DNA from 3 places in the Vibrio sp. QJM3NY_26 genome. Region 2 is predicted to be linked to each of the others. Evidence: predicted binding sites of a transcription regulator. Region 2 holds the regulator's gene; each other region holds the start of a gene.
What was found. Region 2 encodes PurR, which represses purine synthesis genes. Its sites were predicted from a motif close to TNANGNAAACGTTTNCNTNA; they were not measured.
Positions count from the first base shown of each region.

Region 1: the regulator PurR is predicted to act here: its motif matches at 2,127-2,146, upstream of glyA (serine hydroxymethyltransferase).
Region 3: the regulator PurR is predicted to act here: its motif matches at 6,469-6,488, upstream of purE (5-(carboxyamino)imidazole ribonucleotide mutase).

Region 1 covers NZ_CM173515.1:2,651,573-2,662,693, reverse strand. The annotation lists gene AC3CH4_RS11730 (winged helix-turn-helix domain-containing protein) at 1-1,162, opposite strand, end outside; gene AC3CH4_RS11725 (YitT family protein) at 1,252-1,854, opposite strand; gene glyA (serine hydroxymethyltransferase) at 2,202-3,452, shown strand; gene AC3CH4_RS11715 (hypothetical protein) at 3,791-4,117, opposite strand; gene AC3CH4_RS11710 (DUF4250 domain-containing protein) at 4,350-4,541, opposite strand; gene AC3CH4_RS11705 (YaeP family protein) at 4,543-4,746, opposite strand; gene AC3CH4_RS11700 (tellurite resistance TerB family protein) at 4,933-5,622, opposite strand; gene AC3CH4_RS11695 (proline--tRNA ligase) at 5,847-7,562, opposite strand; gene tsaA (tRNA (N6-threonylcarbamoyladenosine(37)-N6)-methyltransferase TrmO) at 7,664-8,359, opposite strand; gene AC3CH4_RS11685 (type B 50S ribosomal protein L31) at 8,483-8,743, shown strand; gene ykgO (type B 50S ribosomal protein L36) at 8,743-8,868, shown strand; gene AC3CH4_RS11675 (AbgT family transporter) at 9,257-10,843, shown strand; gene AC3CH4_RS11670 (MipA/OmpV family protein) at 10,949-11,121, opposite strand, start outside.
Region 2 covers NZ_CM173515.1:2,267,222-2,278,342, forward strand. The annotation lists gene mukE (chromosome partition protein MukE) at 1-272, opposite strand, end outside; gene mukF (chromosome partition protein MukF) at 253-1,590, opposite strand; gene cmoM (tRNA uridine 5-oxyacetic acid(34) methyltransferase CmoM) at 1,716-2,501, opposite strand; gene elyC (envelope biogenesis factor ElyC) at 2,617-3,471, shown strand; gene torR (two-component system response regulator TorR) at 3,698-4,411, opposite strand; gene torD (molecular chaperone TorD) at 4,696-5,343, shown strand; gene purR (HTH-type transcriptional repressor PurR) at 5,660-6,664, shown strand; cyclic di-GMP riboswitch class I at 6,835-6,920, shown strand; gene AC3CH4_RS09975 (TfoX/Sxy family DNA transformation protein) at 7,048-7,638, shown strand; gene AC3CH4_RS09980 (TVP38/TMEM64 family protein) at 7,774-8,454, shown strand; gene AC3CH4_RS09985 (putative signal transducing protein) at 8,508-8,825, shown strand; gene AC3CH4_RS09990 (alpha/beta fold hydrolase) at 8,974-9,771, opposite strand; gene glgA (glycogen synthase GlgA) at 10,057-11,121, opposite strand, start outside.
Region 3 covers NZ_CM173515.1:3,392,862-3,403,982, reverse strand. The annotation lists gene fmt (methionyl-tRNA formyltransferase) at 1-736, opposite strand, end outside; gene def (peptide deformylase) at 775-1,287, opposite strand; gene AC3CH4_RS15275 (LysM peptidoglycan-binding domain-containing protein) at 1,428-2,519, shown strand; gene dprA (DNA-processing protein DprA) at 2,516-3,628, shown strand; gene AC3CH4_RS15265 (DUF494 family protein) at 3,632-4,108, shown strand; gene AC3CH4_RS15260 (DNA topoisomerase family protein) at 4,121-4,690, shown strand; gene AC3CH4_RS15255 (5-(carboxyamino)imidazole ribonucleotide synthase) at 4,777-5,907, opposite strand; gene purE (5-(carboxyamino)imidazole ribonucleotide mutase) at 5,913-6,398, opposite strand; gene tsaC (L-threonylcarbamoyladenylate synthase type 1 TsaC) at 6,594-7,151, shown strand; gene hemF (oxygen-dependent coproporphyrinogen oxidase) at 7,171-8,088, shown strand; gene aroE (shikimate dehydrogenase) at 8,167-8,997, shown strand; gene AC3CH4_RS15230 (DUF1488 family protein) at 9,011-9,280, shown strand; gene AC3CH4_RS15225 (gamma carbonic anhydrase family protein) at 9,277-9,822, opposite strand; rRNA gene AC3CH4_RS15220 (16S ribosomal RNA) at 10,397-11,121, shown strand, end outside.

The DNA of each region.
Region 1 (11,121 bases), 380 kb from region 2:
GGATAATCCCAAGCCAGAGTTTGAGCTCATCGGGAATCAACTTAAAGCGTGTTTGCACAAGGCTAGTGAAACTGATCAGTCGCTGGTGGTCAGTCTCAAAGAGCGCCATTTGTCGTGCAATCAATGTTGCAGTCATCACGTTGAGTGGCACGCTATCCAGCTTTAGCGTTTGTTCATTAAGCAAATGGTTTAGTTCTTTATCGCTGACAGACCATTCTGGTGATAGCGGAGCAGGTAGAGCAAAGTAGTTTGCCAGCTCTCTATTTATCTCCATCAAGTCTTCATTGAGGTTATCTAACTCTATTGAGTAGACCCCACGAAAGGCAAGCTTGCCCGAGCTTGGATAAATAAGGCTGACTTTAGCTGCAAGACTTGTATCGACCTCCTGATCCTTTAATTGAATATTGAGCAGGTAGTCACTGGTACGCATGTTTTTTGCGCCCGGAAAGAAAGGAGTACTGTCTATTGGGTCAACGAAGTAACTCGGAGCATCTTGGTTGGCTAAATCGGTATAAGCGTATTCAATTTGCTGTTGGAGCAGTAGCGCTTTAACGGATTTTCGGCGCGTTCTCGCATTATCACCAATGGCATCGATGCGGTTCAGTAATAGTTCGACCTTAGGAATCAGCCTCTGTGTGCGTTCTAGCTCGGAGGCTTGGTTTGACGAGTGCCAAAACATATAACCTAGAGTCGCGGTGCTTATCAGCAACACAACAGAGAATGACAGTAATAAGAGGTTAAGCGGCGACGTCTTTTGGCTGGCCTGAGGTGGCTCGGTTACTTCTGTAATTTCGACTGCTGTATTGGCCAGACTCACTGAGCTCGGATTGAGAAAGTATCCTTTGCGTGGATAGGTCACCAAGATCTTAGTAGCATCGCTTTCTGGTAGGTGCTTTTGCAATACAGAACGCAATGTACTGATTCTATTAGTGAGAACATTCTTTGAAATGAAGTTACTTTGCCAAACTGATTCGATGATCTGCTCAGCTGCGATAGGCTCACCCACGCTAGTAAGAAACAGTTCGAGTAATTCAATAGAACGAGGTTCTAAATCGATGACCTGCTCGTTGCTACTCAAGACACGTGTGACTGGGTTGAATTCTAAACCTTCAATAGAGATCGAGGTTTGAGTGTCTTTGGCGTTAGAGAGGTAATCTTGCATAAGAAAAGAGAGGGTAGCTTATAAAAGCTAAATACTAGCTGTTTTTGTTATGAAAAACAGCTAGTAATTCATTGATTGGATAACTGGAATTAAGACGCGTAGTTGACCGAATAACGAGTAGGCTTGTGGTTCATTGCCAATACGATGTTCAATACTGCGGTGCCCAATACCGAAACGGCAATTACCCAAAGCGATACGAAGAAGCAAGAAGCAAACAGAATACAGGCATCAATGCCCATCTGAGTTTTACCTACAGAGATGCCGTAGCGGTCTTGGATGAACAAACATAATACGTTGAAGCCACCCAAGCTGGAGCGATGACGGAATAGGATTAACATACCTAAGCCCATTAATAAGCCACCGGCAACAGCACAGTAGATCTCGTTATGAACTTCTAGTGAGATAACTAGGTATAAATGATCAGCAAACACAGAAACTAACGCACCAGCAATTGCACTGCTAATGGCAAAGCTACGGCCAAATCGTTTCCACGCTAATAAATAGAATGGACAGTTGGCCACAAAGTACAAAATACCGAAGGTTACAGGTAAGAATTGACTCAAAAGCAGAGCCAAGCCAGTAGTACCACCGGTAAGCAGGTTCGCTGACTGTAAAAAGAAGACGCCTAACGCCACTAAAAACGTGCCAGTGAGAATAGCTACCCAATCTTCTTTACGTGAGTGTTTTTCCATCGTTTTAATAATTACCTAACCAATAAAGGCGTGCATAGTAGAGAAAAACCTTAGCTTTCGGTAGCTTGAGGGGTAAAATTAAGGTAAACCTATGTAATCTGCGTTTTACAGGGTGTAAAGCGTAAAATTGACAGTAAGCGTCATCTTTGGTTGGATAAGCTTAATAACCATGATGAATCTTATATGTGATTATGAAAAAACTGCATGATAAAATTGCAATTAGCTCTTTATGACCTAGATCAAATTATGTAGAATGCGTCACATCAAAACGGTGACGGAAACGTTTGCTTTCGGTCGTTGTGTGGTTTTTTTGAAACTTTCAGTACAATCTGAGTCAGGAGATACAGATGCTTAAGCGTGACATGAACATTGCTGATTACGATGCAGACCTATTCGCAGCTATCCAAGAAGAAACTCTTCGTCAGGAAGAGCACATCGAACTTATCGCTTCAGAAAACTACACAAGCCCACGTGTAATGGAAGCTCAAGGTTCTCAACTTACAAACAAATACGCTGAAGGCTACCCTGGTAAGCGTTACTACGGCGGTTGTGAGTTCGTAGATAAAGTTGAAACTCTAGCAATCGAACGTGCATGTGAACTGTTTGGCGCTCAATACGCGAACGTACAACCTCACTCAGGTTCTCAAGCTAACAACGCTGTATACATGGCGCTATTGAATGCTGGCGATACCGTTCTAGGTATGAGCCTAGCGCACGGTGGTCACCTAACGCACGGTTCTCCAGTAAACTTCTCTGGTAAGCTTTACAACATCATTCCTTACGGTATCGATGAAGCTGGCCAAATCGATTACGAAGAGATGGAAGCTCTCGCAATCGAGCACAAACCTAAGATGATCATCGGTGGTTTCTCAGCTTATTCTCAAGTTTGTGATTGGGCGCGCATGCGTGAAATCGCTGACAAAGTAGGTGCTTACTTCTTCGTAGATATGGCTCACGTTGCTGGTTTAATCGCAGCAGGTGTTTACCCGAACCCAGTTCCACACGCTCACGTTGTTACAACAACAACGCACAAAACGCTTGCTGGTCCTCGTGGTGGTCTTATCCTTTCTAACGAAGGCGAAGATCTATACAAGAAGCTGAACTCAGCAGTATTCCCTGGCGGCCAAGGTGGTCCTCTAATGCACGTTATTGCTGGTAAAGCAGTAGCGTTCAAAGAAGCTCTAGAGCCAGAGTTTAAAGAATACCAAGCACGCGTAGTTGCTAACGCAAAAGCAATGGTTGCTGAATTCCTAGCTCGCGGTTACAACATCGTTTCAGGTTCTACAGAGAACCACCTGTTCCTAGTTGACCTAATCGACAAAGACATCACAGGTAAAGAAGCAGATGCAGCACTAGGTTCAGCTAACATCACAGTGAACAAGAACTCAGTACCAAACGACCCACGTAGCCCGTTCGTTACTTCAGGTATCCGTATCGGTTCTCCTTCTATTACTCGTCGTGGTTTCTCAGAAGCCGATGCGAAAGAGCTAGCAGGTTGGATGTGTGACATCCTAGATAACATGGGTGATGAGTCTGTTATCGAAGCAACTAAAGCAAAAGTACTAGAGATCTGTAAGCGTCTACCGGTTTACGCTTAATTTTTCTTCGTAGTAATTTGAACTTCGTTGTCGAGCATGCTCACTTACATCCGTAAGCTCCGCGTGCTCTCCTAAAATTTCAAACGACTACTTTGAAAAGTACTTTTAAAGGGGCTCATTGAGTCCCTTTTTGTTTTAGGGAAAGGTGCTGAAAACTCCGCGCCTTTTCCTTGAACTAAATCTATTTGATTGAAACATACGATTTGAAGGGCTCCTGTATAGGGGCCTTTTTTGTATTGGTCGGTATGAGCGTTGGGTTATCTGAGAATACAGAAAGGCAGGTACTAAAAAGGGCTGATGTTTGCACATCAACCCTTTGCTGTTTGTTGGTATCGGTTTTACTTTTTGATGCTCAGTAAAGTACCTGACTTACATCTAAACGAGTAGTAGGTGCGGCTCTCGTTGAATTTGCCTAAGCCTTCGCCGTCGCAGTAGTCGATGTTGATATCACGCATTACTTCTAGTGTATCTTCGCTGTTCAAAGCGAATTTAGAACCATCAGAACAGACGATACGAATTCGCTCATCATGGCTTACTGAGTAGATATCGACTTCGGTATTACACAGCTCAAAAGAGGCTTCACGAAAGTTGTCTTGCTGTGTATTTGAAGCGCAACCTGCAGTCAGTGTTGCAGCGAAAACTGCCAAAAGTCCGAGTCTTTTCATTGTTAATCCTTCGCTATCATCAGATTGGGTGATGAGTTTTATATGCTATTTGAGGTAGCCTATACAACAATACGCTTTGGTTCAAGGAGCGTTGGTTGACTCTAAGATATAAAAGTATAGATGTAGACAGATAATTTATAACTGGCTAACTACATGTTTATCCAATACGTATCACCAATAAAAAAGACCAACACTGAGGCTGGCCTTTCAAAATCAAGCTTGTTTTAAATGACTATCGAAACTGTTTGGCTTCTGGAAGAAACTCAAAACCAGCAGATGCAAGTTTAGCGATCAAGGCTGCTTTGTCGATTTCGTAGAAGTTGACTACTCGATCCAAATCACCGCCGAAGTCGTCACGTAGCTTCATGTTGACGATGCTCATCAACATCACAGAGTCCATCTTTTCAAAGTTAGCGAGGTTCATATTAGTCCTCGAAATCTGAGATCAGCAGGTTGGCTGCGGCAAATGCAGCGCGATCACGTGCTTCTTTAGGAAGAGATTCATCTGCAGCAAGGTCATTCAATGTTTTTACCGCGCAGGTGATCGCTTTAGGGATATAGCCTTGGTCGCCACTGCCAATTTGAGAATACAGTGCACGCACCAAATCACAACAATCGTATACTTTCATTTTTATACCTAACCAAATGATAACTGATCTCAATATACACATAGAGATAAGCAAAAACAAAGTGGATCTGATTAAGTTCAGAGTTAGTTTGTTCTTGCTCAATATCTCATTCTGTTAATGCTCAATGTATTACTTTGCTAGCTTGCCATTTGAGTCGTTCTTTACGAGTCGCTTAGTATCTAATGATTAACCAGATATCTGCTGTTCAAGTTGATAAGTAACTTCATCTGCAAGGTTGAGTTGCTTAGCTAACTCTCTGAGGTAGGCCTTCTCCATAAAATTCTGCTCGTCAGCCACAATCAAAGAGGCTAAGTAGATCTCACTCGCTTGTTGAGGTGAAGTTGCGAGCTGAGCAATCTCACTTGGGTCGAGTGGCTTGTGCAGTTCTTCAGAGACCAGTTTAGTCAGTTGATAGTCCGCGCCCATATTTTCGACCGCTTGCTCGATCTTTGCCATCTCCCCCTCATCGACATGACCATCGGCTTTGGACGCAGCAATCATAGATCTTAGAATCAGCACACTATGGTTTGAGTCGTTCTCATCAAATTGAGCTTGTTCGGCATTCGGTGTTTGGCCTTGTTTAGACTGATAGTCGTTGTAGACTTTGTAAGCGAGAGCGCCAAGTGCTGCTGCGCCACCAATACCAGCGGCTTTCTTACCCATTTTCTTGGTTTTCTTCGAGCCCATTAACGCACCTAAGAGTCCTCCGCCAACTGCGCCTGCACCGAAGGCTCCGAGCGTGCTTTTGTTGATACTCTTGTCATTGCTGCCTTGAGTTAGGCCACTTAAACTTGAAGACCCTTGTGAAAGTTTCTGAGTGCCTTGTTTAACGAGATCTGATTTAAGTGCTTGGTTCAGTAAGCTTTTGATATCCATCGATACCTCCAATGGTGAGCATGTCCAAAAAGTTGATGACACCAATATACGGATTTAAAGATGAACAGGGGATTAACTTACGTTATTTACTCTACTGATAAATAGAAGGGAGTTTGAAGCGAAATGACAGGCACAAAAAAGGCCACCTAATGGCAGCCTTTCAATGTTTATCTAGCGAGTAACCAATTATTTAGTCAATACAGACTTATTCAGTTACTTAATTACTAAGCTAGTTGAGCTTTAAGGTGCTCGATAACCGTGTCCATTGCGATAACTTCTTTATCACCAGTACGACGGTTTTTGTATTCGAAGTTACCTTCGTCCATGCTGCGATCACCGATAACGATAGTGTGAGGGATACCCACAAGCTCGATATCTTTAAACATAACACCAGGGCGCTCTTTACGGTCATCGAATAAAACTTCGATACCCATAGCCGTTAATTCAGCGTATAGCTTCTCAGCGGCTTCTTTAACGCGCTCAGATTTGTGCATGTTCATTGGTACGATAGCAACTTGGAACGGTGCTAGTGCATCTGGCCAAGTGATACCGAATTTATCGTGGTTTTGCTCGATAGCCGATGCAACAACACGTGAAACACCGATACCGTAACAACCCATTTCTAGGATTACGCTCTTACCATCAGGACCAAGCACGTTACAGTTCATTGCTTTAGAGTAAGTATTACCTAGTTGGAAGATGTGACCAACTTCGATACCGCGCTTAAGCTGGATAGTACCTTGACCACATGGGCTAAGGTCGCCTTCAACAACGTTACGTAGATCTTCAACTTGAGCAAGCTCAACGTCACGACCCCAGTTGATGCCGAAGTAGTGCTTACCGTCTACGTTTGCGCCAGCGCCGAAGTCACTCATTACTGCTACAGAGCGGTCAACGATGAATGGTAGCTCTAGACCAACAGGGCCAAGTGAACCAGGACCTGCACCAACAAGTGCGCGGATTTCTTCTTCAGAAGCCATCTCTAGCGGAGAAGCAACTTGTGGAAGGTTCTCTGCTTTCACTTCGTTCAGTTCGTGATCACCACGGATGATCAGTGCAATGATATTTGCTTCTACTTCATCAGATGCTTTAACGAATAGAGTCTTAACTGTCTTCTCGATTGCTAGACCGTGTTGTTCTACAAGCTCTGCGATTGTTTTTGCGTTTGGCGTATCAACAAGTTCCATCTCTTGAGTTGGCGCTGCCGCTTCAGTCGTTGGAGCTAGTGCTTCTGCTTTCTCGATGTTCGCTGCGTAATCAGACTCAGAAGAGAATGCGATTAGGTCTTCGCCGCTTTCAGCAAGAACGTGGAACTCTTGAGAGCCGCTGCCGCCGATTGCGCCAGAGTCTGCCAATACTGGACGGTACTCAAGGCCCATGCGGTCGAATGCTTTACAGTAAGCATCGTGCATCGCTTGGTAAGACTTTTCTAAGCCTTCTTTGTCGATATCAAAGCTGTACGCATCCATCATAGAGAATTCACGTGCACGCATTACGCCAAAACGAGGGCGGCGTTCATCGCGGAATTTAGTCTGGATTTGGTACAGATTTAGAGGAAGCTGTTTATAAGAGCTGATCTCGTTACGTACTAGGCTCGTTACCACTTCTTCTGCTGTTGGGCTAAGAACAAACGGACGAGAATGACGGTCTGTGAAACGAAGTAGCTCAGGACCCATCTTTTCAGAACGGCCTGTCTCTTCCCAAAGCTCAAACGGTTGAACTACGGGCATCAAGATTTCAACGGCACCTGCATTATCGATCTCTTGGCGAACGATATTTTCGACTTTACGCAGTACACGTAGACCAGTAGGTAGCCAAGTATATAAACCTGAAGCTAGCTTACGGATCATACCTGCACGTAGCATCAGCTGGTGGCTGATAACTTCTGCGTCGTTTGGAGTCTCTTTCAGAGTAGAAAGAAGGTAGTTACTGGTACGCATTCTATGGTATCCGTTTCATCATTGATAAAAGAAAACTTGCTGCAGTTAGTGACGACAGCAAATCTGATATAGCCGTATATAATATCAGCCTATTTGGGATCTCAAAAGCGTTCAATGTCGGTAACATTGATGAAAAGCGTTTCAACAACGAATTTCACGTTAAGATCGAACAAATTTACCGCATATTCTTTACTGTCTGGCTTGCCTTTCTTATAGGCGGGTCGTGGATCTTGGCCTAACACTTCTTTGATCACCTGAATGATATGGCGCGCCTGTGGGTGACCAGACAGCTTACTTTGGGCTTGCTGCGAGAAGCTCACATCTAACACTTCAGGTTCATCGGCGGCAAACCCTCCTAGTGCATCGGGAATCGAATCCGAGTAGGGGATATAAGGCTTGATGTCTATGATAGGTGTGCCGTCAACGAGATCAACACTGCCTAAGTCCAACCAAGTTTGTCCCTTTTCTTGAGATACCCCTTTGAGTTCAACTGCAGACATGCCTATTCCATTCGGTCTGAATGTGGCACGAGACGCGAAGACACCAATACGTTCATTCCCGCCAAGGCGAGGTGGTCTCACTGTTGGTTTCCAGCCTGCTTCAAGGTTCTTATCGAACAAAAACAACAACCACACATGGCTAAATTGCTCAATATCTCGCACAGACTCAAGGCAGTTTGCTGCGTCAACCAACTTGACTCTTGAGGTGGATGTTGGCACCAATCTAGGCTGCCTGGGTACCGCGAACTTCTCTTTATAGGGAGACTCTATAAAGCCAATAGGTTCAATGGAGTACATGAGTGGACGTTCTCTAATTACGATCTATGGCGGAAAAATATCATAAAATCGCTTGTTTTTCTTTTGATAATAATTATCATTTGATATGTTATAACGTATCAATTTAATATTTAGGGAAATACAATGAAACCGAATATCCACCCTGACTACCGCACAGTGGTGTTCCACGACACCAGTGTTGATGAGTACTTCTTGATTGGCTCAACGTTGAAAACAGAACGTACTATCGAATGGGAAGATGGCAATACTTACCCTTATTTCACGATTGAAGTGTCTGCAAAATCGCATCCTTTCTATACGGGTAAACAGAGAGTGCTACATAAAGAGGGACGTGTTGCTAACTTTACTCGTCGCTTTGGTCAATTAGGTAAGGGATCTAAATAATGAAAGTTGTTAAATCACTTAAAAGTGCGAAAAGCCGTCACCCTGATTGCCAGATAGTTAAGCGTAGAGGGCGTCACTATGTGATCTGTAAATCCAATCCAAGATTTAAAGCGGTTCAAAAATAACCGTCAATATGATGTGACACGTGTGTAAAAACGAGGGGAAAGTCAAACTTCATTCATTTGTCTGTTTTTCTTTTCCTTCGAGAGGAACCTTGCTGAATATTGAGTGCTTATTTAAAGTACGCTGTGCTTTGTTTTTAAATGAATCAATGAGTTATACCATCAGTTATATCTGTAGTGAATGTGTAGTTGTGAATTATAAATCTAGTTTTTGTATTTAATGTAGATTTATTTGCTAATTAATTGTTCAAATGGAGTTAAAAGTAGTCGTTTGTTACACATTTTGTAACATTTTGAATTTCTAATTGATAATTTTGTCGCGTACCCTTCGCTGGCAATTTGAACATCTTTGTCACAATTGCACAGGAATCACTACACAAGGAGGGAACAGATGAGTTCATCTGCTTCAATAAAAAACAACGCACCAAAGAAACCTATTTTCACTCGCTTTTTAGACAGCGTTGAATATTTGGGGAACCTTTTACCCCACCCAATCACTCTTTTTGCAATCTTCTGTGTCGCAATCCTAGTTTCTTCAGGTATTGCTGGTTACTTTGAAGTATCTGTAATGGACCCTCGTCCCGAAGGTGCTAGTGGTCGTGCTGCTGATGGTATGATCCACGTTGTAAGCCTGCTTAATGCAGAAGGCCTACAACTTATCGTTACAAATCTCGTTACAAATTTTGTTGGCTTTGCTCCTTTAGGCACCGTGCTTGTTGCCATGTTAGGTGTAGCCATTGCTGAACATTCTGGTCTTTTATCTGCTGCAATGCGCGGCATGGTAATGGGTGCCTCTCAGCGCATGGTGACAGTAACTGTCGTCTTTGCAGGTATTATTTCGAATACTGCATCTGAGCTTGGTTATGTAGTTCTTATCCCACTTGCAGCGATGCTTTTCCACTCTTTAGGTCGTCACCCTCTTGCAGGTTTAGCGGCTGCATTTGCTGGTGTCTCTGGTGGTTATTCTGCCAACCTACTTATCGGTACGGTTGATCCACTGCTTTCTGGTATCACAGAAACAGCGGCACAAATGCTTGATCCTTCTTACTCTGTTGGCCCTGAATCAAACTGGTACTTCATGTTTGTTTCGACCTTCTTTATCTCGATTGCCGGTGCATTTGTAACAGAGAAGATTGTTGAACCTAAGCTGGGTAAATACAACGACGAAGACGCGTCTGAAGACCTTTCAAATGACTCAATGGGTAAGCTCAATGATACTGAGAAGAAAGGCCTTAAGTTTGCGGGTGTTGCAGTATTAATCGTCAGTGCGCTTTTAGCTTGGACTGTTGTTCCTGCTGATGGTGTTCTACGTTCAGAGGCGGGCACGATTTCAGGCTCTCCATTCCTGAAAAGTATCGTCGCGTTTATCTTTGTATTCTTTGCTATTCCTGGTTTTGTTTACGGTAAAGTTACCGGTTCAATGAAGAATGACCGTGATGTGATTAATGCAATGGCGACGTCTATGTCTTCAATGGGCATGTACATTGTTCTTGTCTTCTTTGCTGCACAGTTTGTTGCTTTCTTTAAGTGGACGAACTTTGGTCAAGTCGTTGCTGTAGGTGGCGCTAGCTTCTTACAAGATATTGGCTTAACGGGTCCAATGTTGTTCTTCGCGTTTATCTTAATGTGTGGCTTCATTAACCTGATGATCGGTTCAGCGTCTGCACAGTGGGCAGTAACAGCACCAATCTTCGTTCCAATGTTGATGCTAGTAGGCTATGCACCAGAAACGATTCAAGCGGCTTACCGTATCGGTGATTCAACAACCAACATCATTACACCAATGATGAGCTATTTCGGTCTTATCCTTGCAGTAGCGACTCGTTACATGAAGAACCTAGGTATTGGTACACTGATTGCGACAATGCTACCTTACTCAATGGTATTCATGTTCGGTTGGAGTATCTTGTTCTACTTATGGGTATTCGTATTCGGTCTACCAGTAGGTCCAGGCGCTGCAACTTTCTACACGCCTTAGTTAACAGTGATGGGCGAACATTTCGATTCGCTTATTAACTGAATAAAAGATGGTATACCCAAGAGCCTGCATTGATGCAGGCTCTTTTTGTATGAGCCAGTAAACTTACAATCCTGCAAACCGATAGGTGACGCCAAACTCCAATGACCAGCCCAAATCTCGTTGGATTAAAGTACTGTCGCTATCATGATGAATAAGGTCTGCTCTCGCGATACCAATCCAAGTCGGCGTAAACTCGTAGAGTCCGATGAACCCGGCTTGATAGACAAAGGTTGACC
Region 2 (11,121 bases):
AGCTCAGACAACACACTACGGCCAATCAGAGACGTAGAACGCGGACGCAGGTAGAAGAAACCCTCCGGCGCTTTTACCAGTTCCGTATTGTAGCGTTGGTAAAAATGCTGAAGTTCCACTTCAAAATCAGAAAGCAACGTGTGGTTGTCTAGGTCTTCGGTTGAAACATGCTTACCTGAACGCAGCATGCTATCTAGCGCAGGGAACAACGGGTTCGCTATCGCTTTTACCAGTTTCTCTGGCATGTAATCATCAGTACTTGTTAATGACATTTGCTTGTACCTTTGCACCGAAATCATTGATTGCCTGCCAATCCGGCTGAATAGCCTGATAGTCAGACTCTGAGTAACCTAAGCGCACGGCTTGGTCGACAACAATTCTGGCTAAATCAAAATGGTGTGTGCGAGGGTGTGCTGCGAGGTAATCGCGTAGCACAAGGCCAAGGTCAATTGGCGCGCCTTGCTGTTTGTGAGCTTTTAACATCTCTGCAATTCGTTCTGAAAGCAGATCATTCACTTGCTCAAATTCTTCGTACTCAACGTCGATTGGCGCTTGTCCCATCACTTCATCATCACGAAGCACGAGCGCTTCATCACGAAGATCGGTCAGCTTTTCAGCATCGGCATAGGTCAGTAGCCAAGGCGCATCAAAGTAGTCGGTAACCGACTGACGCAAGCGTTGGCTAAAGGCACGGTTTTTATCCATATCAATCGCGGTACGGATAAACTTATGCACGTGACGGTCATAACCGATCCATAAGTCGATCGCCTGTTGGCCCCAACTTGTGATTCGATCGAGTTTCATTTGCAAACCAAACAAGGTTTCGCCTACGAACTCGAGTTCATCGTCACCGTACACAATTTCTTGAATATCGAGGATCTGGGTTTGCAGTTCGTCACCGGCCGCTTGCAAGGTATCTTGCAATTCTTTTAGCGTCGCAGAAGTTTCTGATAGCAAAGCTTCACAGTTATTAATCGCTTCTCGCCAGTCCTTATTTAAAAGATCGGCAATTTGCTGCTTAACGGTTTGTTGCTGCTCATCCATAACACGTTGGTTAAGATCAATCTGATCGAAAATTTCACCAACTGAATATTTGAGCACGCCGTAAACGTTCTTTTTCCAATGCCCCGGAGTTCCGCCCTTCTGCGCAGCTTCAATGGCTTTTGCCATCTCATCGGCAACCATAGAAAGCTGAATAGACAGTTTTAATTTAGAGAACTGACGGTGACGTAAGTAATAATCAGAGATACCAACGGCCAACGGTGATAAGCGGTAGATGCTCGCACCATCGGTGATTTCACTGGTAAAGCGGCTGATCAACTTCTGTTTAACTAGCTCATTGATGGCATTGTTGGCACGAAACGCAGACGCTTCGCCAGTATCTTCAAACAGGCGAGTGACAATGGTAAATGCATCGTGCAGTTCACCTTCGCCCAACTCTTCATCGAACCTTTCATTGCTTAGTACTGCGATAGCAATCAAAAATGCTAAGCGCTCTGGTGGCAAGTTTAATGAAAAATCATGCTGCTTGACCCAGCCCACCAACTCATCAATTGGCTGCTCTTCGGCAGTTTGAGTCATTTCACTCATTGTGGTTCCTGTTACTGTTCTTCGTCATATCGAACGTATTAGATATGACGCCTATTTCTTTATGACGCGGGCTTGTTACAATTGCATAGCGCATGTTGTGGCTTCTTTTACCACATTCACCGCAGTTATTGCGCAGGTTTTTGAGCCCAAACGTGAATATAACGGCCTAGCGACAGATATGGCTCTTGGCGACATAGCTGTTTTTCTAGTTCCAATACATCTTCAAATTGGTAATCGCCCATGTACTCCATATTACCTATGTAGTCACTGAAAGAGCGAATGCCTGATTTACCACAGATTTCTAGACCGGCGTCTTCTATCCATTGGTAAACCTCTTCTGGCTTCAAGCCTTTTTGTGGTTGCAGCTTAAACCGTTTTCGATGTGGCATCCCATTCAATACATGAGGAATGTTGCCACAAATCACATTTTTCAGGACTAATCCGTGGTGGTTGTAAAACATTATCGAAGCAACGCCACCGGGGTTTACTTGCTCCAACAATAAATCAAGCGCCTCTTTAGGATCTGCGAGCCATTCCATTACGGCATGAAACATCAAAAAATCGACTTTCTCATCGAGATGTTCTGCGACTTTTTGTACCGGAGAATGGATGAATCGATACTGATCTAACAAACCCGCTTCGCTGATACTTTCTTCTGCTAGCTTCAGCATTTCAGAAGAGAGGTCGCAAAGAGAAACGTTATGCCCAAGCGACGCAATTTTTTGCGACATCTGCGCAAGGCCGCCTCCAGCATCAAGCACATGCAGCGGCGAAGCTGATTGCTCAAATTTGCTCAAAGCTTGTTCTAAATCTTCCCATACGATGATCTGACGGATCTCTCCTTTGTCAGAGCCGTAAATGTTTTTTGCAAATTTGTGGGCAATATCGTCGAAATTACGGTCTTCAGTCACGGCTACTTGAGTTATTATGTCCTATCGTGCCTGCTATTCTGTCACAGGAATTTCAGGAATAAAGAGGCGATGTCTCTTTTTACTACTAAGTGATGTTTTTTCGGACTATTCGGATATGTTTGAGCTGAAAAAAGTAGTGTCTTCGTTACTGATGCCACTGCCAGCAATGTTAATTCTCGCTTTTCTGGGTTTAGCCCTAGTGATGTTTACTACCAAAAGGAAGACGGGTTGCCTAATCACCCTTTCAGCCCTCTGTGGTATTTTCCTCATCGCTTTCCAGCCAGTTTCTAATCAACTTTTAATGCCAATGGAAAGGCAACACACCGCTTTTTTACCTGTCGATGAAACCATCGATTACGTGATGGTTCTCGGAAGTGGTCACGTCGTAGACGACCAAATCCCACCAACATCAGAGCTTAGTCGCACCGGTCTAATGCGTTTAAGTGAAGGGATTCGTATTCTACGCCTTTACCCTGGTGCAAAACTCATTTTGTCGGGCTATGGCGCAGGCACTGAAGTGAGCAATGCTAGAATGATGGCCAAAGTTGCGTTGGCACTAGGTGTCTCAAAGCCCGATATCATTCTGCTTGAAACAGCAAAAGACACTTGGGAAGAAGCCCGCCAAGCCGCTGCGTTCGTTAAAAATAAAAGAATGGTACTGGTAACTTCCGCTAGCCATATGACTCGCGCATTGAATGAATTCCATGCTGCCGGCATGAGGCCATTACCAGCACCAACCAACTACCTTGCACAAGAAGGGATTGTTGAACCTTGGAATAAGTACATGCCCAAAGCTCTTTACCTTGAACAAACTGAGCGTTACTGGCACGAAACAATGGGGTTGATGTGGCAAAGCCTGCGTGATTGGCTTGATACAAGTAATGACACCGTTGAAGAACCCATTGTTGTTCCTGAAACATCTCGCTTAGTTGAAGATGACGGTGGTATTTCTGCGGCGCAGCCTCAATAAACTCAACCGAATAAGTAAACTGGATCTTATCAGTAGACATAATCTTACCTGTAAACATAGTTTTATCTGTAGACTCGACCAGATAGGCAAAACTGATTAACCAAGTAATTTGCAGGTTTCCAGTTCGTAAACAGTAAAAGCTAAACAATAAAAAAGCCGAGACATCAATGATGTCTCGGCTTTTTACGTTTAAATATCGTTGTTGATTAGTCATTCCTAAAGGAAATCAATCACCAGCGAACATGTAACCTTCACCGTGAACCGTTACAAAAATTTGTGGATTCTTAGGGTCAAACTCCATCTTCGCACGCATACGACGGATTAACACGTCGATAGTTCGATCGTTTGGAGCATCCACTCGGTGGCTGATCATATTCAGAATGCGTTCACGACTTAATACCTGGTTAGGGTAAGAAGAGAGCGCAACCAACAGTTCATATTCAGCTTTAGTCAGTTTTACCGGTTCGCCGTTTTTGCTTAGCGCACGACGAGGGATATCAAACGTCCACTCACCAAAACGAACCACAGATTCGTCTTCAGTCTCTTCAACCTTACCTGCTGCTGTTTTACGAGCGGCAGAAATGCGCCAAAGTAGGTTTTTAACTCGAACCAATAACTCGCGAAGTTCGAAGGGTTTAGTAACGTAATCGTCAGCGCCCATTTCAAGGCCAACGATTTTGTCGATGCTATCCGTGCGTCCAGTAACTAAAATAATTCCAATGTCTGATTGACTGCGTAATTCGCGAGTTAGCATCAATCCATCTTCGCCTGGTAAGTTGATGTCCAGCATAATGAGGTCAACGTTATTATCTTCTAACACGTTTCTCATTTGAGCGCCGCTTTCCGCTTCGCTTACTGTGTAACCTTCGTTCTGGAAGTATCCGACCAGTTTACTGCGGGTTACCACATCATCTTCTACGACTAATACGTGATAGCTCATCTACACCACTTTTCTTATTTAATAGTTTCAGTGACTATTCTATTCATAACTCGTAACAATTCTAGTGGTACACAAGATAAAAGCCAGAAACATGGATCTTTTTTGATACAAGACAATCTTAAACCTTGCTATTTATCGTCCATCGCAATTCAATATAGGCATTACTACTAACGAGTAACTTTGCGTTTCGCAAATAACCTTGTTATTCAGCCTTGGTGTGCTTTGCACAAGTAACTTCAAGATGCATATAAGTAACACCACAAGACTAAATCAGGATCTAAGAAATGAAAGATACGAAAGCGTTCAACGAGCAAAGAGCAGAAATATACTGGTGGCTATCAAGCTTATTCGCTAAAGAGCTCACTCAAGAAGAACTCGATCACTACCACTCTGTTGAAATTCGTTCTTTCCTAACTGGTTTAGGCGAAAATGAAACACTAAAGCCGGCGATCGATAGCCTAGTGGATGCGCTAAACCGCCTACAAACGCGTGAGGATGCTCAACTAGAATTGTCTGCTGACTTCTGTGACTTATTCTTAAAAACAGATAAGCATGGCGCACTTCCTTACGCTTCTATGTATATCGGTGAGACTGGCCTTTTGAATGATAAGCCAGCAAAAGATATGGAAGAGATCATGGCCAAGCACAACTTAGTGGTGAACCAAGACCTAAAAGAACCAGCTGACCACATCGCTATCGCACTCGACTTCCTTGGCAACTTGATCATCCGTTCTAATGAAACGGAACTTGAAGAAGAGCTAGAGAAATCGTTCATTGTTCAACAGCAATTTATCGAGCAACAACTTCTTACTTGGGTACCAAAGTTCAACGTTAAATGTCATGACGTTGACGAATTCGGTTTCTACGCATCAGTCTCATCTCTGCTACTTGCATTCTGTAAATTGGACACCCAATACCTCGCTGGTGAATAAGCTTATTGGATGACTCGTTAAATAAATTCAGAAGAATGTGACAATTCACCCGGATTTCCGGGTGAATTTTATTGCGAGTAATTTCTAGTCAGTCTAAAATTGTGACCGCAAACGATAAAATATGAAACATTCACGAAATGCTATGCTTATTATAGTTTTGAGCATTTCGGTGTTAAGACAAGCCGCTCAATAGCGGTTTTTTGTTTTTTAGCACTTTAGTACCCAAAGAGCCCTACAAATTTAAGCTCTTAGTTAGGTAGCTTAACGGCTACTTCATTCCGTACTTTGGGAAAGTAGCTTCTAATAGGATAAAACCATGGCCACTATAAAAGATGTCGCTCGCTTAGCAGGCGTATCAACAACAACCGTTTCTCACGTAATCAACAAAACTCGCTTTGTTGCAGAAGCGACGCAAGAAAAAGTAAATAAAGCCGTAGACGAACTGAACTATGCACCAAGTGCCGTTGCTCGTAGTTTGAAGTGCAATACAACCCGCACTATCGGCATGCTAGTTACTCAATCAACTAACCTATTCTTCTCTGAAGTTATCGATGGTGTTGAAAGCTACTGCTACCGTCAAGGTTACACTTTGATTCTGTGTAATACGGGCGGTATCTATGAGAAGCAACGTGACTACATTCGAATGCTTGCAGAGAAACGTGTAGATGGCATCTTAGTTATGTGTTCTGACCTAACTGAAGAGCTAAGAGGCATGTTAGACCGTCACGCTGACATTCCTAAAGTGATTATGGATTGGGGCCCTGAGAGTTCTCAAGCAGATAAGATCATCGACAACTCTGAGGAAGGTGGTTACCTAGCGACCAAATACCTCATTGAGCACGGTCACTCCAAGATTGCTTGTTTAAGTGGCCACTTAGACAAAGCGGCATGTGTTGAACGCATCGCGGGTTACAAACGCGCACTCAACGAAGCTAAGATTGCTACCGATGATAACATGATCATTGAAGGTAACTTCGAGTGTGATACTGCGGTTCTTGCTGCAGAGAAAATCATTAAGATGGTAGATCGCCCAACGGCCGTATTCTGTTTTAACGACACAATGGCACTCGGCCTAATGAGCAGATTGCAAGAGAAAGGAATTCGTATCCCTGAAGATATTTCAGTGATCGGCTATGACAACATCGAGTTGGCTGAATACTTCTCTCCACCGTTAACAACGGTTCACCAACCCAAACGTCGTGTTGGTAAGAACGCTTTCGAAATTTTGTTAGAACGCATTAAAGATAAAGACCATGAAAAGCGTGTGTTCGAAATGCACCCTGAAATTGTTGAGCGAAGCACAGTTAAAACGTTAAATTAATTGATAAATTCAGTTTAATATAATTAAGCGCACCTTTAGGTGCGCTTTTTTTATCAACAACATGAATGAACCTGGTATCATACTGGAAAGATCATTAATTGAAGCAATATCACATTTTGAAATAACAAGTGTGAGCCTCATTCAACAAAAACTTTATTCTATTCAATCAGTCACGCACAGGGCAAATCACTTGAAAGAGTGAGACGCAAAGCTTCCGGCCTAAACCACTCGTTGGTATGGTAGCGGGGTTACCGATGGCAAAATGCAGTAACTACTAATAATTTAGTAATTTACGGCTAATTGACAATTTAATTGCAACATTTTGCTAATCTCTCGGACCTGCTTATTTGGTGGCGTAGTTCAAATACACCGAGATAAATAACATGGATAAACCGATACTAAAGGATTCAATGAAATTATTTGAATCCCTAGGAAAAATAAAATCACGCTCGATGTTTGGTGGCTTCGGTCTTTTTGCTGATGACACTATGTTTGCTCTGGTTGTAAATGACCAGCTGCACATACGAGCAGACAAATGCACAACGAAACAGTTCGAACAACAAGGCTTTCAACCGTACGTCTACAAAAAACGTGGTTTCCCTGTCGTTACTAAATATTTCGCTTTACCCGAAGGCCTGTGGCAAGACCAAGAGAAAATCTTGCAGCTTGCAACGACGTCTCTGGGTTTTGCTAAAGAAGAAAAAGCTGAGCAATCTTCAGCTAAGCCTACTCGACTCAAAGATCTGCCCAACCTTCGACTCGCCACTGAGCGTATGTTGAAAAAAGCAGGGATCGATTCCGTAGAACGTTTATATGAATCTGGCTCTGTAAACGCATTTAACGCCATCAAAGAATCACATGCGTCTTCTGTCAGTATTGAACTACTTTGGGCGCTAGAAGGCGCGATCAATGGCACACATTGGTCTGTTATACCGCAGCAGCGTCGTGAAGAGCTTATCAATCGCGTCAATTAACATTGTAAGTGAAAAACTATATACATAACTAAGCCGCATTTACTGCGGCTTTTTTTATATCTGCTGAAAGTTAATCTATGCTTTGCCTGTCTGTCTATACTAATGGTATACATTGAAAATTTAGAGGAAGTATCAATGAGTAAGAAAATGATATTGGGTATTGTGTTGGTCGTAACCATCGTCTTGTTAGGCGTCAATTTCGGCCAATACCTAACGCTTGAAAATGCCAAGGCCCAACAAGCCGTTTTAAATGACTACATTGATAGCAACTTCATTGCTGCCGCTGCTATCTATTTTGTCGCGTATGTAATGATTACTGCTTTCTCAATTCCTGGTGCTGCTGTTGTGACCCTGTTAGGAGCTGCGCTATTTGGTTTCTGGAATAGTTTGCTGCTGGTCTCTTTCGCCAGTGCCATTGGTGCAACCCTCGCATTTCTAAGTAGCCGCTACCTTTTACGTGACTGGATCCAAACCAAATTTGGTGACAAATTAGCAACGATTAACAAGGGCGTTGAAAAAGACGGAGCATTTTACTTGTTTTCTCTGCGTCTGATTCCTGTATTCCCATTTTTCCTTATCAATCTGTTGATGGGTCTAACACCGATGTCTGTGAGTCGCTATTACATTACAAGTCAAATAGGAATGTTACCGGGTACTGCCGTTTTCTTGAATGCTGGTACTCAACTCGCGGAAATTGATTCACTTTCGGGTATCGTGTCCCCTTCAGTACTATTGTCATTTGCCTTACTGGGTGTATTCCCAATCATTGCTAAATGGTTGATGAATAAATTTCGCTCAGCACCTGTGGCTGAATAACGTATACCTATAATAGCTTAATAACGCATATAGCCAGATAAGGTTCTATCTCAATGAAAATCTTCAGTGCATCGAATCCGACAGAAGCCCACATCATCCGTGGATTACTAGAAAGTGTGAATATTGCGTGTGAAGTCCGTGGTGAAGGGTTATTCGGTTTGAAAGGGGAAATCCCATTTACCGAAGAAACTGACCCCTACGTATGGTTATATGAGCCAGAATTGGCGAGCAAAGCCTGGGCAGTTGTTAATGACTACCAGAAACAGCAAGATTCAATCATTTATGAAGAGTGGCGTTGCGGAGAATGTCATGAAGTCAACGAAGCACAATTTGGTTCTTGTTGGCAGTGCGGTGCTGCTTCACCTGAATAGCAGGTTTTGAAAGGTAAAGTGGCTCCAACGGCCTTTTATAACCACTCGGTCAGATACCTCCTCCAAATAAAAACGGGAAGCTAAAATTAGCTTCCCGTTTTTGTCTCAATTCTATTCGAGCGTCTGTTCTGGTGAAGAATCGAGATAATCACTGAATTTGCTTTTGAATAAAAGCGATAGATCGTTGATTGAATTCTTCAGGGTTTTCTACGTTACATACGTGTCCACAATTCGGAATTTCTACTAGCTCGCTCGACTTATGCGCCTCTACCATTTCTTTTACTGGCTTGATGAACATGTAGTCTCGCTCGCCCATCAAATACAAAGTTGGAATCGGCAACTCTCGGTCTTTGAAGTATTTCATCAATGGGTTTACATCAGCCGTGAGGATAAACCAGCGCTTGAACTCTTTCTGGCACAGTTTTTTGGCTTCGCGGATAAACAGGTGACGTGATTCTTTTTGGCTTTTTTGTGGCATCACAACGTAAGCAAAAAGGCTGTATAACCACATATAAGGAATGATGTGCTTACTCAAGTTACCCAACTTGATTAAGACTTGAGAGCGAGTGTTGAGTTTAGTCACGGCACCACCCAGTACCATTGAACGCACACGGCCAGCCGCTAGCTCTGCGACATTACGGACAATAATCGTGCCCAAAGACATACCTACAAAGTGTGCAGAACGGATTTTCAGATGGTCTAACACCTTAAGAATATCAAGCGTCACCGATTTGAACGTATAACGATTCGAAATCAGCCCTTTGAGGATGTTGTCTGATTTACCATGCCCTCTCAAATCAATGAGAAGCAAGTTGAAGTGCTGTTTATACGCTTTGATCTGCTTAAACCAGATGGAGGAACTGCCTCCTGCGCCATGCACAAATACAACCCACTCATCGCTCGTAGGGTGAGTAAATGTTTTATGAAATAGTAAACTCTCAGACATACCTATCGCTTTAATTATTGGAATGGAGCTCTGCCTCATCACAAGGCGATGGCTAAGGATATCACGCAATCAAGAAATTTAAGTGATAATAGTGTCAAACCTAACATTAGTCATGTGAATACCTACCCCACCTTTTCTACCTGACTAAAATGAGTTTGCAAGTTTTGTCTTCCTAAACGTGATGTGATCTGACCAGAAAACAAAAAGGCACTCTACTATCAGAGCGCCTTCTACTATTAAGTTCAGTTGTTATACATCAGCTTATTTTACAGCTAATTCAGCACGTTAAAATGCAGAATGGTACATCGTAAGGTATTCTTTTGCCGCATCTTCCCAACTAAAATCTTGTTGCATAGCGTAAAGTTGAACACGCTTAATTTCAGCGGGGTTTTGTGCATAAAGTAGTAATGAACGATGCAATACTGCCAGTAACGCTTGCGGTGTTGGCTCTTCAAAAGCAAAGCCGGTCGCTATCTCGGGATCCTGATCGTAATCATTCACACTGTCTTTTAAACCGCCCACAGAGCGAACAATCGGTAACGTACCGTAAGCCATGCTGTAGATTTGGTTTAAGCCACAAGGTTCGAACTCCGAAGGCATCAAGAAGAAATCAGAACCCGCTTCAACTAAGTGCGCAAGCTCATTATTATACGCCTCTACAAACGAGAACTTATCTGAGTGAAGTGCCGACAGCTCTTTCAGCTGACTCGCTAAAACTGGATCACCAGTACCGACAATCACGATCTGAAGATCGTTTTTCAAAAACTGTTCGATGATAGGCAGTAAGTAATGAACACCTTTCTGATTAGTCAAACGACAAACCATGCCATAAACCGCACAATCGGTGACGGGGAGGCCAACATCTTGTTGCAGTTTTTGCTTACAAGCTGACTTCCCACGAACCATGCTGTGCTTTGTCGCTTTGAATTTACGAGGGAGGAAAGCGTCCGTTTCCGGGTTCCAAGCTCCGTAATCACAACCATTCAAAATGCCAAAAAGATCCGCGGATCTGTACTGGAATTCTGCTGCCATACCGTGACTGCCTAATTCCGTTTTCAACTCCTCGGCATACGTTGGACTTACTGCGTTCACCTTATCAGCACACATCACGCCGGCTCTCAGCATAGTGACATGCGTGTCACTCACTGAAGCTTCAGGCACATTGTAGCTATGCATTTCTGGTAGAAATTGCAGTTCATCGTATGCGAACACACCTTTGAAAACCGCGTTGTGAATTGAGATAACACTGCATGTATTTTCAAAGAAATCATGTTGTTGATAACGTGATTTAAGCAAAAAAGGAACAAAGCCTGTATGCCAGTCATTTGCATGAATGATATCAGGTTGGAA
Region 3 (11,121 bases), 1.1 Mb from region 2:
AGCTGCTATCAACAACCGCAAAGTGGCTCATTGGCCATGGATTGAAAGCGCGCACACAACGTTCGATGTGTTCTGCACTGTCATTCCAATCAATTTTCGCTTCGTCTTTGCTTAGCTTCTTCGCATAGTTTGCAAGTTCGTCGTCTTGCTTCTCAGCAACAGCTTTACCAGAAGCGATGTCAGCTAAACATTCAACAAGAGCATCAGGGCCAAGGCCAGCTAACTTCTCGTACATTGACGCGCTAGTATCTGTCGCTTCGATTGGCAGCGTTGCGATGCTTAGCATATCACCGGTATCTAGGCCGATATCCATCTGCATGATCGTCACACCTGTCTCTTTATCACCCGCCCAGATAGAGCGTTGAATCGGAGCAGCACCACGCCAGCGTGGCAGGATTGAACCATGCACGTTGATACAACCTAAGCGAGGTGTATCTAATACAGCTTGTGGAAGAAGCAAGCCGTAAGCGACAACAACCATGATGTCAGCATTCAAATCTGCTAGCTCTTGCTTAGCTTCATCTGACTTGAAATTTTCTGGTTGGTAAACCGGAATATTGTTTTCAAGTGCGATGTTTTTTACTGGGCTCGCTGTCAGTTTTTTACCGCGGCCTGCTGGACGATCTGGCTGTGTGTAAACAGCAATAACTTCATGCTCCGAAGACAACAACGCCGCCAAATGACGGGCGGCGAAATCCGGAGTACCTGCGAAGACAATTCTTAAAGATTGACTCAAGGTAGACTTCCTTCTTAATTTAGTAATAGCAGCGGTTATTAACCTTGTTTCTCGTTGAAACGTTTAATCTTCGCTAGCTTATCTTGAATACGTTTGCGCTTTAGTGGCGATAGGTAATCAACAAACAACTTGCCTTCTAGGTGGTCAAGTTCGTGTTGAACACAGATAGCCAGCAGGTCGTCAGCGTCGAATGTGAATTCGTTGCCTTCACGATCTAATGCTTTAACCGTTACTTCTGCAGCGCGAGGTACTAGAGCTCGAGCGCCTGGTACAGATAGACAGCCTTCTTCGATACCATCTTCGCCACGTTTGTCGGTAATTTCAGGGTTGATCAGAACCATAGGCTCGTCACGTGTTTCTGAAATATCGATAACAACGATGCGCTGGTGGAAATCTACTTGCGTTGCAGCAAGGCCGATACCTTCTTCGTCGTACATGGTTTCAATCATGTCATCAACGAACTTTTGAATCTCTGGGGTAACTTCTTTTACCGGTTTCGCCACGGTACGTAGACGATCATCTGGTAATGTTAATACTTGTAATACAGACATATACACTCGAAATATTGAACTGTGCCGAAACAGCTTAAACCTTGTTGGCTCAATTCTAGACATTTTAGAGGTCAAATGACAGCATCCTGAAGTTAATTCTCTAATCAGATGTCATATATTCAGACCAAGGAACCTAGGTCATGCGTCATTTTTTCCCCGCTTTATCTCTTATTTGTGCCTCGCTTTCGTTTGCCGCTATGGCTGGAAATAGTGAGCAACCTTTAACCATTAAACAAGACGCACCCGAGGCGTATGTGGTGGTTAAGGGGGATACCTTATGGGATATCTCCGCGATGTATCTCGATAGCCCTTGGTTGTGGCCAAGGCTATGGCAGGTAAACCCTGAAATAGAAAACCCTCACCTTATTTACCCCGGAGATAAATTGTCTCTGGTTTGGATTAATGGTGAGCCTGTGTTGAGCCTTAAACCCGTAATCAAGCTAAGCCCTAAGATTCGTGTATCAGAGAAGAAAGCAGTACCTACCGTGAATGAGGGGCTTGTTCTACCGTATCTACAATCTGACCGCTTGGTTGAGCAGCAAGATATCCAGTCAGCGCAACGAGTGTTAGGGACCAGTGATGGCAAACGCTTCTTATCGGGTGAAGACCGATTGTTTATTTCTGGGAACCAGCAGCATCAAAAATGGGGTATCTACCGTGCCGTCGAGACTTATCAAAGGCAACAACCTCAAGCGAGTATTACCTCTTTGCGTTTGGTCGCCACGGCGCGCTTGAAAGAGGTGGATGCTGAGTTCAGTAGTTTACAGATAGAGACTCAACTGCAAGAGGTGTTACTTAATGACCTCGTGTTACCTGAACTTGGCGTTGATCAGGTGAAGCTCTCAACCACATTTTATCCAGCGCCTAGTGCTGCGGGGCAGTTTGCTAATATCTTGGGTTCATTAGATGGCAGCCAATACAGTGCAAAGAATCAAGTGGTCGTTATTAATAAAGGCTCACAGGACAATCTTCGCCAAGGCTCTATGTTTACCCTCAGTGAAAGCGGCGCTGTGGTGTTTGGTAAGCAAGGTGAATACAGCTACAAAGAGTCTGCAGCGAGCGATAAGGTGCAGCTGCCAAGTACCTCACTTGGTAGTTTGATGGTCATTCGTCCTTATGAGTATTTTAGCTTGGCCTTGATCACTCAGAGCTCAAAACCGGTTAGTAATGATATTCTGGCGGTATCACCTTTGGATCTGGCTTTGAAGGAAGAAGCTAAGGGCACCGAGTGAATGAGCAACAACTGAGTGCTTGGTTAACTCTAAGTTTTGTTCCGCAATTGGGTGGCAAGCGCCTTTCTCGACTGCTGAGTATTGATTCTCCTTTGAATATTGTTGGTTACTCAAGTCAGCAACTGCAAGCGCTTGGTTTGTCTGCCAAGCAAATTGCCTATCTAAGAGAGCAAGCCCCAAGAGAAGTGGAGGCTTGCCTAGAGTGGCAAGCAAGACAACCCAACCATCACATCATTACCCCGAATTGCTCGCATTATCCCAAACTGCTGAATGAGACCGCCTCCGCGCCAAGCGTGCTTTTCGTTAAAGGTCACGTTGAAAAACTGATTGAGCCTCAAATCGCTATGGTCGGCAGTCGCAATGCCAGTCTCGAAGGGTTGCAAACCGCGAAGTCCTTCGCCAAAGAGTTCGTCCAAAACGGTTTGATTGTCACCAGTGGCTTAGCACTCGGTATCGATGGCTATGCTCATGATGGTGCTCTAGATAAAGGAGGGGAAACTTTTGCTGTATTGGGTTCTGGATTGGATTCCATTTATCCTGCGCGACACAGAAATTTAGCCGATAGGATCTGTGAAAATGGTGCGTTGATTTCAGAGTTTCGCCCAAGTGCCAAACCACGACCTGAACATTTCCCTCGCCGTAACCGTATTATAAGTGGGTTATCGCTCGGAACCTTGGTGGTTGAAGCGGCTGAGAAGAGTGGTTCTTTGATTACAGCTCGCTATGCTATGGAGCAAGGCCGAGAGGTGTTTGCGCTTCCTGGCTCTATTCATAACCCAACCAGCCGTGGCGGTAATAGCTTAATCAAAGCTGGAGCATGCTTGGTACAGAGTGCACAAGATGTTCTGATTGAAATAAAGAGTCTGTTAGACTGGTCTATCGATCAGCAACCCAGCTTGTTCGAACCTACGCCCAGTATGGGGGAAAATGAACAATTGCCATTTCCACAGCTGTTAGCTAACGTAGGGTTAGAGGCGACACCCGTTGATATTTTGGCACAGAGAACCCATATACCTGTGCATGAGGTCATGATGCAGCTTTTAGAGCTTGAGCTCTCAGGGCATGTTGTTGCAGTTTCCGGTGGCTATATTCGAAAGGGGAGAGGCTAAGCTATGATGATGGACATACTGATGTACTTGTTTGAAACCTACATCCATAGCGATTCTGAATTGCAGGTGGATCAAGATGAGCTGGAAGATGAGCTTCTTCGAGCAGGGTTTCACCAAGATGATATTTATAAGGCCCTCCATTGGTTAGAAGATCTTGCGGCATTGCAAGATACTGAGAATCAAGCGGCGATTACTATGTGTTCCAATACCTCGATGCGTATTTATACCAGTCGAGAGATTTCACGTATTAATATGGAGTGCCGAGGTTTCTTATTGTTCCTTGAACAGATCAACGTACTCACGACAGAGATTCGTGAAATGGTGATTGATCGTGTGATGGGGCTTGAGACGAGCGAATTTGAATTGGATGATCTGAAATGGATTATCTTAATGGTGCTATTTAATGTGCCGGGTAATGAAAGTGCTTACACGCAAATGGAAGAGCTGTTGTACACCAAAGAGCAAGGTATCTTGCATTAATACAGGCTTGTCATGAGTAGTAAGATTGATAATCAGCTTTTTTCGGCACATGAACATGCATTAGAGCATGAACCATGTCCACAGTGTGGTGGAGAGCTTCAGCTTCGTCATGGTAAGCATGGCCCATTTTTAGGCTGTAAGCAGTATCCTAGCTGTGATTACATCAAACCTCTGCATCAGAACGATGGCCACGTAGTGAAAGAGCTGGGTGTGCCGTGTCCTAAATGCCAAAACGAATTGGTATTAAGGCAAGGTCGCTTTGGTATGTTCATTGGTTGTAGTAGCTACCCAACGTGTAATCACATCGAATCTTTGGACCAACCAAAAGAACAACCTGAAGAGCAGCCACTTGTTGCTTGTCCTGAGTGTGGCAGAGGCCATTTGGTTGAGCGTAAATCTCGCTATGGCAAAACCTTCTATGCGTGCGATAACTACCCTAAGTGTAAGTTCGCCGTTAATCAGCCACCTGTTATAGGTCGTTGTGAACAGTGTCAGTTCCCGCTGTTGCTGGAGAAGAAAACGGCCAGTGGCACTAAGAAGCAATGTGCTGATCGCAAGTGTCATCACATTCAATCTCAATAACTTGATGTTATAGACAAAAAAACGGCGCTCAATGAGCGCCGTTTCTATATCCAATAAACGCTCTATATCCATCAAGCAATGTAGATTTACTTCATCTGCTCAGCAAATTCATGCACAGCAGGGTAGGCTTGCTTATCGAGAATGTCTGCCAGTGAGCATAGCGCTCTTTGCAGCTCTGCGTTGTAGTCAGCGCTCACGTTAATGTGGCCCATCTTACGACCTTCACGCTTCTCTTTACCATACCAATGAACATGACAACCACCTTGAGCAAGAATTGCTTCAGGTAGGGTATCTTCACCAAGGATGTTGATCATTGCGGTTGGACGAATCAGCTTAGTGCTGCCTAATGGCATCCCACATACGGCACGTAGATGGTTCTCAAACTGACAAGTTTCAGCGCCTTGTTGTGTCCAGTGGCCAGAGTTATGAACACGTGGTGCAATCTCATTCACCAGCAGTGAACCTTGAACATCAAAGAACTCTAGCGCGAGTACACCAACGTAATCCAAACGTTCTGCAACAGCTTTGAACATGGTTTTTGCTTGCTCTTGCAGTTCAATGTCATCAATCGCTGTCGATAAGCTCAACACGCCATCGGTGTGAACATTTTCAGCCAGTGGGTACACTTGAATCTCGCCATTAGCGCCACGAGCACCAACCAGTGATACTTCGCGATCAAACGGAACGAACTCTTCAGCAACAATCGCTTGGTTGTCTGTTGCAGCGATGCACTCAGCCATTTCTGCCCAAGTCGCGTCAACATTATCTAATGTCTTTAAGCGCCATTGACCTTTGCCATCGTAGCCACCAAGTGTGCTCTTCAATACCATTGGTAAGCCAACGTGAGCGATCGCAGCGTCAAAGTCTTCGCGAGAGTTAATCTCGTAGTACTTAGCATTTTTCACGTTTGCTTCGTCTAACAGGGCTTTTTCAAGGCGACGATCGCCGCCAGCTTTGATTGCTTCTGTTGTCGGTAAGAACTTACCGCTGCGCTCACACACCTCAAGTACATCATGAGGGATATGCTCGAATTCAGCAGTAATGACGTCCGCACGCTCAATCGCATTGTCTAAGCCGCTGCCTAGAATCGCTTGCGTTAATGGGTGAACAATATTTTTGCTGCCAACATCAAAAGCAGAAATTTCAATATTCAGCGGCGCCCCAGCTAGGGACATCATGCGAGCAAGTTGGCCCGCGCCTAACACAAGAACATGCATGGGAATTAGTCCTCTGCAGGGTTTGGATTAGCCAGAACCGTTTCTGTTTGCTCAGAGCGGAACGCTTCTACTTTTGCCATCACTTCTTCATTGTGAGTACCAATGATTTGGGCTGCTAGGATACCAGCATTGGCAGCGCCAGCTTCACCGATAGCCAAAGTACCTACCGCAATGCCTTTTGGCATCTGTACGATAGAAAGCAGAGAATCCATGCCCTTGAGTGCTTTCGACTGAACAGGAACACCTAAAACAGGTACGCTTGTGAAAGCTGCAGCCATGCCCGGAAGATGCGCTGCACCGCCAGCACCAGCAATAATCACTTTAATACCGCGCTCTTTCGCACTGGTTGCGTAATCTGCAAGCAACTGAGGTGTGCGGTGAGCAGAAACCACTTTTGTTTCGTACGCCACGCCAAACTGATCCAACATTTCTGCAGCTAGCTTCATTGTTGGCCAATCAGATTTAGAACCCATGATAATACCGACAGTCATCTCAAACTCCTTCAGGTACGATTTAATTAGTGATTAGATATTTTGCGCGCATTATACGGGTAAAATTGCTTAAGGAAAACGTTTGCGTCAGTCTAAGTTGTTAATTGATACATTTTATAAACAAATAGCTTTAGTCACAGTGAATGATAATTTGTACACTTAGCGAGTTCGATAACAGAATTAATGAGGCAACCCTTGGATAACTTTCAACATACTTTGCAGGCATTACAACAAGGTGAAGTCATTGCTTACCCGACTGAAGGCGTTTTTGGGGTCGGTTGTGATCCCGATAATCCACAAGCCATTAAGAAATTGCTCGATTTAAAACAGCGGCCGATGGAGAAAGGGTTGATCCTAATTGCAGCGAGTTACGAGCAGTTGCTGCCCTATATTGATGAAAGCCAGTTGACGGAAGCGCAGTTAGCGACCGTAAAAGCAACATGGCCGGGACCAGTGACTTGGATAATGCCAACCAGCAGTAAAGTAACTGACTGGGTCAGTGGCCAATTTGAATCCATCGCGGTGCGAGTGACGGATCACCCTTTAGTTCAAAGAATGTGTAATGAATTCGGTAAGCCGTTAACCTCGACCAGTGCTAACCTGACAGGTGAACCGCCTTGTATGACGACTGAAGAAGTTCAACAGCAACTGGGTCAACACTTAGTCGCGATTCTAGAAGGTCAAACGGGTGGTCGTGAGAAGCCAAGCGAAATTAGAGATGCAAAAACGTCGAAAATATTAAGACAGGGTTAAACCCTGCAAAGGAAGAAAGATGTCAGCAATTGATAAAGAAGCAGTAAAACAGTTTTTACTGAGCCTACAAGATTCGATTTGCCAGCAGCTTGAGCAAGCTGATGGCACTGCACTGTTTGAAGAGGATGCATGGGAGCGTGAACCTGGAGATCGTTTAGGCGGCGGTGGTCGAACTCGCGTGATGACCAATGGTGCGGTATTTGAGCAAGGTGGGGTTAACTTTTCTCATGTCGCTGGTAAGGCTATGCCTGCCTCTGCAACCGCTCACCGTCCTGAATTAGCCGGACGTAAGTTTGAAGCGATGGGGGTTTCATTAGTTATCCACCCTAAAAACCCATACATCCCAACCTCACACGCGAACGTACGATTCTTTATTGCCGAAAAGGAAGGGGAAGATCCTATCTGGTGGTTCGGTGGTGGTTTTGATTTAACGCCATTCTATCCTGTCGATGAAGATTGCCAATCTTGGCATCAAACTGCTAAAGACCTGTGTGCACCATTTGGTGATGACGTTTACCAAGAACATAAAGAGTGGTGTGATAAGTACTTTTATCTACCTCACCGTGATGAAACACGTGGTGTTGGCGGTCTGTTCTTTGATGACTTAAACGATTGGGGCTTTGAAAAGAGCTTCGCTTATATGCAGGCGGTCGGTGAAGGTTTTGCAGCCGCATACTTACCAATTGTAGAGCGACGCAAACAGACGCCTTATGGTGAGCGCGAGCGTGATTTCCAACTTTATCGTCGTGGTCGCTATGTTGAATTTAACTTAGTGTATGACCGTGGCACCTTATTTGGCCTGCAAAGCGGTGGTCGCACAGAGTCTATATTGATGTCGATGCCGCCGTTGGCTCGTTGGGAATATCGTTACGAACCACAAGCAGGGTCACCAGAAGCTCTGCTTTATAGTGATTACCTAAAACCTCGAGTTTGGTAGTTCTTCCTTCCTTATAGGGATAGTGATAGGGTCATCTAATATAGATGACCCTTTTTATTATTTCTGTTAGGTAAGGATATGACACAGCAAGTAGATCGTTATGCCGTTTTCGGTAATCCTATTGGGCAAAGCAAATCGCCATTCATTCACACATTATTTGCTCGCCAAACCAGCCAACAACTTACCTATACAGCATTACAGCCAGATAATGGTGAATTTATCACTGCTGCTAAAGCCTTTTTCAGCGAAGGTGGTCGAGGGTGTAACGTCACAGCACCTTTTAAAGAAGATGCGTATCAGTTCGCTAATCGCCTGACTGAAAGAGCTGAACTAGCAGGTGCCGTAAACACACTTAAGAAGCTAGATGATGGAGAGATCATTGGTGATAACACCGATGGTGAAGGCTTAGTTCAAGACCTTCTTCAACATCAAGTTGCGTTAAAAGGAGCTCGCGTTCTTCTTCTTGGCGCTGGTGGTGCTGCGAGAGGAGTGATTCAACCTCTTCTCGACCAAAAGCCACAACAGCTGGTGGTCGCTAATCGAACCAGCTCCAAGGCTGAACTTCTGGCTGAGATGTTTTCTTCGCATGGCAACATCAAGGGGATGGGGCTAAGTGATGTTAATGAAGGCTTTGATGTCATTATTAACTCGACCTCGTCTGGTCTAAGCGGGCAGCTTCCTGAAGTATCTGATGCTATTTTCAATTCTAATAGCGCCGTTTATGACATGGTTTACGGATCTGGAACCACAGTATTTAATCAATGGGCATTAGATAACGGTGTTCATGCTGCTTATGATGGCTTGGGTATGCTAGTGGGGCAGGCAGCAGAGAGCTTTATGCTTTGGCGTGGCCTTCGTCCGGGAACAAAACAGATTTTAAGAGAATTACGTAAAAACCTAGAGATGTAACAAGGTATAAATAATGAATCAATCAATTCTATTTCCTGATATCCAAGATTGGGATGAAGAGAATCAATCTATCACCTTCCCAGCACAACAGTCGGGTGCATTGATCGAATGTGTCTTATCTATTGAAGAATTATCACGATTGGCAGGTAAAGAGATAGAAGAGGGCGATCAAGCTTTAGTTATCTTTTCAGAGTTACGTTTCGATATTGAAGAGCTAGCGGAAGAGTTAATAGAAGAAGAGGAGTATGACTCCTCTAATCGGATTCAGATCAAAGCGCTTTAGACTGGAAGCACAGAGTCTAGATAGTCGTTTTTATTCTGAACATAGTTGTCAGCTGACTTCTGTAAAAAGGCACGCTCTTTATCATTTAATGGGCGTGCTTGTTTTACTGGGCTTCCTACATATAGATAACCGCTTTCAAGTACCTTATTAGGTGGAACCAAGCTACCAGCACCAATCATCACTTCTTCTTTAACAATAACGCCATCAAGCACGATAGCTCCCATGCCAACAAGTACGCGATCTTCAATAGTACAGCCATGCAGCATTACTTTATGTCCGATAGTGACATCATTACCTATTAATAGAGGATAACCGTCAGGGTTTTCTGCATTCTTATGGGTGACATGCAAGACGCTGCCGTCTTGGATATTCGTTCTTTCCCCAATATGAATGTGGTTCACATCTCCTCGAGCTGCAACCAAAGGCCACACGCTAGAGTCGTCACCGATTTTGATATCACCAACCAGTACCGAACTTGTATCTATATAGACACCTTGTCCAATCTGAGGGGATATTCCTTTATAACTGCGTATTGAACTCATAAGTCCTCCTTTATATAGGTACCTTAAGCCCTTAATTAAGGGGAATACTAGTGATAATGAGGTGTTTTGAACAAAAAACGCTCGAACAATCAAAAAAGTAAGAAAAACTTCAAAAAGGGCTTGCCAGTGTGATCGAAATCTCTATAATGCGACCTCGTTGAAACGGGAAGGCTTCTTAGGAAACCAAAACGAATCAACAAGCCAAATTAGCCAAGCTAAGCGCTTGAAAAAAGTTTTGAAAATAGTGGTTGACACTAAAACTTAAATCGCTAAAATGGCCGTCCGATTTGAGCGAAGCTCAAAAAGGAAAAGCTCTTTAACAATTTAAACCTATCAATCTGTGTGGGCACTCGTTGATGAATATCAAAACGTTTTATCCTTTGGATAAAACAGTTACTTCGGTAACAAACTTGATTTCAATGAACTGAGTGACCAATACAAAATTAAGTTTACTTAATTTTGGCACAGTCAATTCATTACCATTCTGTTGGAATGGTAATAGCTTTAGAATTACATGTTCATGTTTACATGAATATTAGTTTTGAAGTCAGTATTCGTTGAGTCACAAAATCTTAAATTGAAGAGTTTGATCATGGCTCAGATTGAACGCTGGCGGCAGGCCTAACACATGCAAGTCGAGCGGAAACGACACTAACAATCCTTCGGGTGCGTTAATGGGCGTCGAGCGGCGGACGGGTGAGTAATGCCTAGGAAATTGCCTTGATGTGGGGGATAACCATTGGAAACGATGGCTAATACCGCATAATGCCTACGGGCCAAAGAGGGGGACCTTCGGGCCTCTCGCGTCAAGATATGCCTAGGTGGGATTAGCTAGTTGGTGAGGTAATGGCTCACCAAGGCGACGATCCCTAGCTGGTCTGAGAGGATGATCAGCCACACTGGAACTGAGACACGGTCCAGACTCCTACGGGAGGCAGCAGTGGGGAATATTGCACAATGGGCGAAAGCCTGATGCAGCCATGCCGCGTGTATGAAGAAGGCCTTCGGGTTGTAAAGTACTTTCAGTTGTGAGGAAGGGTGTGTAGTTAATAGCTGCGCATCTTGACGTTAGCAACAGAAGAAGCACCGGCTAACTCCGTGCCAGCAGCCGCGGTAATACGGAGGGTGCGAGCGTTAATCGGAATTACTGGGCGTAAAGCGCATGCAGGTGGTTCATTAAGTCAGATGTGAAAGCCCGGGGCTCAACCTCGGAACTGCATTTGAAACTGGTGAACTAGAGTGCTGTAGAGGGGGGTAGAATTTCAGGTGTAGCGGTGAAATGCGTAGAGATCTGAAGGA